Linked DNA regions of Kordia antarctica. The protein of the gene in region 1 binds, or shares a complex with, the protein of each later gene. Links are inferred from orthologs where the notes say so. Each region holds a gene or a part of one and is shown on either strand. Other genes may lie near its edges.

Region 1 (3,783 bases):
TATAATTAATTTGATATTTTTGTTGAACATAAAACAGTATATATTTATAGAGTTTGCAAAGGTATAAAAAACAATCGTAAATATTTTTTAAATTCTATTTGTGAAAGTAAAAACTCTTTGTATATTTGCGCCGCACTTTCGGAAAGAATCAACTCGTGCATTTACACTAATTTTCAAGAGAAATTAAAGATATTATATAATGAAAAGAACATTTCAACCATCAAAGAGAAAAAGAAGAAACAAGCACGGTTTCAGAGAAAGAATGGCTTCTGTAAACGGTAGAAAAGTGCTAGCCCGTAGAAGAGCTAAAGGAAGAAAGAAAGTTTCTGTGTCATCTGAATTGAGACATAAGAAATAATGATATAATTCATATAAATTAAGGTGTTGTTCTTTTTAGAAGCAACGCCTTTTTTTGTACCCAATCGTTTTTTTATTTTTAAGCAACACAACACACACTACAATGCCAAAAAGAGAAGACTTAAAATCAATCTTAATTATCGGTTCAGGTCCGATTGTAATTGGGCAAGCTTGCGAGTTTGATTACGCAGGAACACAAGCACTTCGGTCATTACGAGAAGATGGAATTGAAACCATTCTTATCAATTCAAACCCAGCAACTATCATGACAGATCCTACTATGGCAGATCATGTATACTTGAAACCTTTAAACACAAAATCCATTATTCAAATCCTAAAAGAGCATCCGCAAATTGATGCTGTTTTACCAACAATGGGCGGACAAACTGCATTAAATCTTTGTATTGAAGCAGATGAAAAAGGAATCTGGAAAGACTTCGATGTAAAACTAATCGGAGTTGATATTGATGCAATTAATATTACAGAAGACAGAGAGAAATTTAGAGAATTAATGCTCAAAATTGGTGTTGGAATGGCGCCACAAGCAACCGCAACTTCTTTCTTAAAAGGAAAAGAAATTGCACAAGAATATGGTTTTCCGTTAGTAATTAGAGCATCTTACACACTTGGTGGCGCAGGAGCTTCCATTGTATACGATCCAAAAGATTTTGACGAATTACTTCGACGCGGACTCGAAATTTCGCCAATTCACGAAGTCATGATCGACAAAGCCATGATGGGTTGGAAAGAATTTGAATTGGAATTGCTTCGCGATAAAAACGATAATGTAGTTATTATCTGTTCTATTGAGAACATGGATCCGATGGGAATTCACACAGGAGATTCTATTACAGTTGCACCAGCAATGACCTTATCAGATCGTACATATCAAAAAATGCGAGATATGGCAATCAAAATGATGCGTAGTATTGGTGACTTTGAAGGTGGTTGTAATGTGCAATTTGCCGTAAGTCCTGATGAAAATGAAGATATCATTGCTATTGAAATCAATCCGCGTGTATCACGTTCTTCCGCATTAGCGAGTAAAGCAACAGGATATCCGATTGCAAAAATTGCTACAAAACTGGCTATTGGGTATACGTTGGACGAATTGGACAATCAAATCACAAAATCAACATCTGCTTTATTTGAGCCAACATTAGACTATGTAATTGTGAAAATTCCACGTTGGAACTTTGACAAATTTGAAGGTTCTAATCGCGAATTAGGATTGCAAATGAAATCTGTTGGTGAAGTAATGGGAATTGGACGTTCGTTCCAAGAAGCATTACACAAAGCAACACAATCGCTTGAAATAAAGCGTAATGGACTTGGTGCTGATGGAAAAGGATATACAAATTATGATCAAATTCTTAGCAAACTAAAACATGCATCTTGGGATCGTGTATTTGTAATTTATGATGCCATTCAGATGGGAATTCCATTAAGCAGAATTCATGAAATCACAAAAATTGATATGTGGTTCTTAAGACAATATGAAGAATTATATAAATTAGAAAAAGAAATAGTTTCACACAATAAAATCGATACTATTTCGAAAGATTTATTGTTAGAAGCAAAACAAAAAGGATTCGCAGACCGACAAATAGCACATATGTTAGGTTGTTTGGAAAGTGAAGTCTATAAAAAGCGAGAAGAATTAGGTGTAAAACGTGTGTACAAATTAGTAGATACATGTGCTGCGGAATTCAAAGCGAAAACACCGTATTACTATTCTACGTTTGAAGCAGAAATTGAAACTGCTGACGGAAAACGCTACGTTCACAATGAAAGTATCGTTACAGACAAAAAGAAAGTTGTGATCTTAGGTTCTGGACCAAATAGAATTGGACAAGGAATTGAATTTGATTATTGTTGTGTGCATGGAGTTTTAGCTGCCGCTGAATGTGGATACGAAACCATCATGATTAACTGTAATCCCGAAACGGTTTCTACAGACTTTGATACAGCCGATAAATTATACTTTGAACCTGTTTTCTGGGAACACATTTACGATATCATCCGACATGAAAAACCAGAAGGTGTCATTGTACAACTTGGCGGACAAACCGCGTTGAAATTGGCAGAAAAGTTAGATCGTCACGGAATAAAAATATTAGGAACAACTTTTCAATCACTTGATTTAGCAGAAGACAGAGGTTTATTCTCTAACATGCTTAAGGAAAATAACATTCCATATCCACAATTTGATATTGCTACAACTGCAGATGAAGCTTCAGCAATTGCTGATGTTTTAGATTTTCCAATCTTGGTAAGACCTTCCTATGTACTTGGCGGACAAGGCATGAAGATTGTGATTAACAAGCAAGAATTGGAAGAAACTGTGGTTTCTTTATTAAGCAGAATGCCAGGAAACCAATTGTTACTAGATCATTATTTAGATGGAGCGATTGAAGCAGAAGCAGATGCAATTTGCGATGGAGAAAATGTGTATATCATCGGAATCATGGAGCATATTGAACCTTGCGGAATTCACTCAGGAGATTCTAACGCAACGTTGCCGCCGTTTAACTTAGGTGAATTTGTGATGCAACAAATAAAAGATCACACAAAAAAGATCGCTTTAGCATTAAATACGGTTGGATTGATCAACATTCAATTCGCCATAAAAGACGATATTGTATATATTATTGAAGCAAATCCGAGAGCTTCTCGTACCGTTCCTTTCATCTCAAAAGCATACAAAGAACCGTATGTAAACTATGCAACAAAAGTAATGTTGGGCGTGAATAAAGTGACGGATTTCAATTTCAATCCGCAATTAGAAGGATACGCAATCAAGCAACCTGTGTTCTCTTTCAATAAATTCCCGAATGTAGACAAGCGTTTAGGACCAGAAATGAAAAGTACAGGCGAAAGTATCTTATTCATTGACAGTTTAAAAGATGATGATTTTTACGACTTATATTCAAGAAGAAAAATGTATTTGAGTAAGTAATGTTATAATTCAAAAGACGTCAATTCGAGTGTTTTTTTTCATATTGGACGCAGTCTAAATAGAAAAAAATGTATCGAGAATAGTTTTTTGAATTTCTCAAAAGGTAAAATAATATAAAATGTTTCCATAAAATCGAGTTGATTTTTTGGAAGCATTTTTTTTATGAAACGTCATTACGAGAAACAATAGAGCCGAAGTACTTGTGCTGAGCTTTGTCGAAGTAATCTGTTTGTGGAAATAACGAGTGGTAGATTGCTTTTCTCACGCTCGTAATAATGTTTCTTTTTGGTTTTACGGAAAACCACATTGCGTATGTGTAATCTTTGTTTTACTTTTATGGGGAATAATAGGAAGTTATTGTGGAATAAGTTTCTGTTACTACTTAAAATTAGTATGATATGTGGAATTACGTATATATATATGATATGCACAAGCTAAAAAAGAACAAATGGAAAATTATATAACAG
Region 2 (3,291 bases), 850 kb from region 1 along the record:
AAACGACGATATCATTCAATAAGAAGTACTAAAGAAATGATCAATCTACTAAAATCATTAGCTCCAAAAAGTCTAAAGAAATTTATAAAAAGAGAAATCTTAAAAACTTCTCAGGTCAATAAACCTAGGTATAATACTTCTTTAGTAAAGGATGAATTTACATTAGATTGTACAATTGCTTACAACAAATACGGAGGTTATTGTACGCCTTTTGCTGCACAACAAGAATCTGTAGTGCAAGAAATTCTCAAAGGAAATGTGTACGAGCCAGAAACCATTCAATACATAATTGATCACTGTGGTAATGGAGATGTTGTACAAGCTGGCGCGTATTTTGGAGACTTTCTTCCCGGAATTGCAAAAAATATTTCTACAAAGGCGAACGTTTGGACATTTGAACCAAGTGCCGAATACTTCCGATGTGCCGAAATCACCATACGCATCAACAATCTAAAAAATGTACACCTATTTCAAGTTGGCTTAGGAGAAAAAAAATCTGAAGTTCAATTGCAAATAGAAACTGAAGACGGAAGATTATTAGGTGGCGCAAGTAGAATAATTGATTCAGAAAATGGTAAATTTGTACCAATTATGATCGAAATGCTAGACAGTATGATTCCTGAAGATAGAAATATTTCAATACTTCAATTCGATTTAGAAGGATTTGAAATACCAGCATTAAAAGGCGCAATCAATACAATCAAAAGGTGCAAACCGATCTTAATACTTGAAATACTATCGCACAATGATATCTTAGAAAATGAATGGTTTAAAAATAACATTCTTTCTTTAGGCTATAAAATTTCAGGAAAAGTACACAACAACACCATAGTAACAATACAGCATAACAACTAATTCATACAAAAACACACAACTAAATTGTATAGCTAGATATGAAATACCAAACTCGACAAAAGGCAATATTACTTCTTGAAGATGGAACTATCTTTCACGGAAAAGCAATTGGAGAATCAGGAACTGCTTTCGGAGAAGTCTGCTTCAACACAGGAATGACAGGATATCAAGAAATCTTCACAGATCCGTCATACTATGGACAATTAATGGTTACCGCAAATGTACACATTGGAAACTACGGAACAGCTACTGACGAAATGGAATCTGACAGCGTGAAAATTGCAGGTTTAATCTGTAAAAATTTTAGTTACGATTACTCGAGAGATGCCGCAGATAGTTCACTAAAAGAATTCTTAGAAAAATACAACCTATTTGCAATATCGGATGTTGATACACGCGGATTAGTAAGCTACATTAGAGACAATGGAGCAATGAATGCTGTTATTTCTACGGAAGTAGACAACATAGCCGAACTAAAAGCGAAACTAGCAAAAGTGCCAAGTATGGCAGGACTAGAATTAGCGTCAAAAGTATCAACCAAAGAACCTTATATATACGGAGACGAAAATGCTACTCACAAAATTGCCGCACTTGATATCGGAATAAAAAAGAACATTCTCAGAAACCTTGCAAAGCGAGATGCGTGTATCAAAGTATTTCCATACAATGCAACGTTTGAAGAAATGAACGCGTGGAATCCTGATGGATATTTCTTATCAAACGGACCAGGCGATCCAGAACCGTTGCAGGATGCAATTGCACTAGCTAAAGAAATCATAAAGCGCGATTTACCATTATTTGGAATCTGTTTAGGACATCAAGTAATTGCGTTGGCAAACGGAATTTCAACGTACAAAATGCACAACGGACACCGAGGAATCAATCATCCAGTAAAAAATATATTGACAGGAAAAGGCGAAATCACATCGCAAAATCATGGGTTTGCTATCAACAGAGAAGAAACGGAAGCAAATGCTGATGTGGAAATCACGCATACACACTTAAATGATAATACCGTTGCTGGAATTCGTATAAAAAACAAAAACTGTTTCTCGGTACAATACCATCCAGAAGCAAGTCCAGGGCCACATGACGGAGAATATTTATTTGATGAATTTATCGCGAATATTCAAAAAGTAAAAACGGTTTAGTACCATTTGTTGTTTTCTTTTATAGTAAATTCAAGTGATAAATAGTATAACACATAAAACCAACACAAAAATGTATAAAATCATCACCTTACTAATAGCGTTTGCATTTGTGGTTTCTTGCAAAGAAGAAACAAAACCTTCAACGCCATTAACGGAAACAGAAAAAACTACGACAACGCAAGAAGCAACAACGGAAGCTGAAAAAGCGGAAGCGAATATTGTTGTCACTACTGAAGATTTGACTTTGGCTCAAGAACAATTCTTATCAATTACCATTGCATATTTCAAAAATTGCAAAGCAAATTCAGCTGACAGAAATGATTGCCGAAGCAACATAACAAAAATGATTTCGGAGTTTTATCAAATCTCAGATTTTAATGATGCGAAAGGTGAACATGTGATGTATGATAGCATTTATCCAACAATTTCAAAATCTGATGCCTGGACGAAACTAGGAAACGCAAACGATCAAGAAGTATTACAAAAAGCACAAGAAGCGGCAAACAATGGAAAAGCAACCATTGCGATTGACATTTCAGAATCCTATGGACAAGTAGCAATGATTACTCCAGGGAAACTGACAACTTCTAATTCATGGAAGTTAGAAGTTCCAAATGCAACTGCCTTGGTAGATTATGATGCTGAAAAGTCATTTATGAACAAACCATTATCGTACGCGTTCAAATCAACAGAAAATATTGTGCTATTCAGTAAAAAATAGTTGCATTATATACTAGGGAAAACGTTTTCGCATTCTCTAAAAAGAAGAAAAAATAGCGCATTGCTAACATATCCGTAAAAGCAATGTGCAATCACATAAAACTAGCGTTAGTTTCGTAAATTAGCCTAGACGAAATAAAAAGAAAAAAGAAAATGAGCAGAATTATCAACATTCACGCAAGACAAATATTTGATTCAAGAGGTAACCCAACTGTTGAAGTAGATGTAGTAACGGAAAATGGAATATTGGGAAGAGCAGCAGTACCATCTGGAGCATCAACAGGAGAACATGAAGCTGTTGAGTTAAGAGATGGCGGAAACGCTTACATGGGAAAAGGAGTTAGCAAAGCTGTGAACAATGTAAATACAACGATCGCAGAAGCACTTATGGGAGTTTCTGTATTTGAGCAAAATCAAATCGACAAAATAATGATCGATTTAGACGGAACGCCAAACAAAAAGAATCTTGGAGCAAATGCAATACTAGGAGTTTCTTTAGCAGCCGCAAAAGCAGCCGCAAACGAATTGGGAATGCCATTATATAGATATGTTGGAGGCGTTTCTG

The links.
Region 2: the proteins of carB (region 1) and carA are in contact, whole or in part, in a solved structure (PDB 1KEE), measured with the Escherichia coli proteins. The link is inferred for Kordia antarctica from one-to-one orthologs.

What each region holds. Positions count from the first base shown.
Region 1 is NZ_CP019288.1:1,410,150-1,413,932, reverse strand. The notes cover bases 76-3,516. They hold carB (carbamoyl-phosphate synthase large subunit), read left to right. Parts: upstream 76-460; coding sequence 461-3,316; downstream 3,317-3,516. Other genes in these bases: rpmH (50S ribosomal protein L34), read left to right, coding at 200-358. Outside these bases: IMCC3317_RS05720 (DUF2892 domain-containing protein), read right to left, coding at 1-30; IMCC3317_RS05705 (AAA family ATPase), read left to right, coding at 3,765-3,783. UniProt on the Escherichia coli protein: Large subunit of the glutamine-dependent carbamoyl phosphate synthetase (CPSase).
Region 2 is NZ_CP019288.1:2,260,866-2,264,156, reverse strand. The notes cover bases 1-2,949. They hold carA (glutamine-hydrolyzing carbamoyl-phosphate synthase small subunit), read left to right. Parts: upstream 1-893; coding sequence 894-2,006; downstream 2,007-2,949. Other genes in these bases: eno (phosphopyruvate hydratase), read left to right, coding at 2,880-2,949; IMCC3317_RS09025 (hypothetical protein), read left to right, coding at 2,077-2,727; IMCC3317_RS09035 (FkbM family methyltransferase), read left to right, coding at 37-855. Outside these bases: more of eno, read left to right, coding at 2,950-3,291. UniProt on the Escherichia coli protein: Small subunit of the glutamine-dependent carbamoyl phosphate synthetase (CPSase).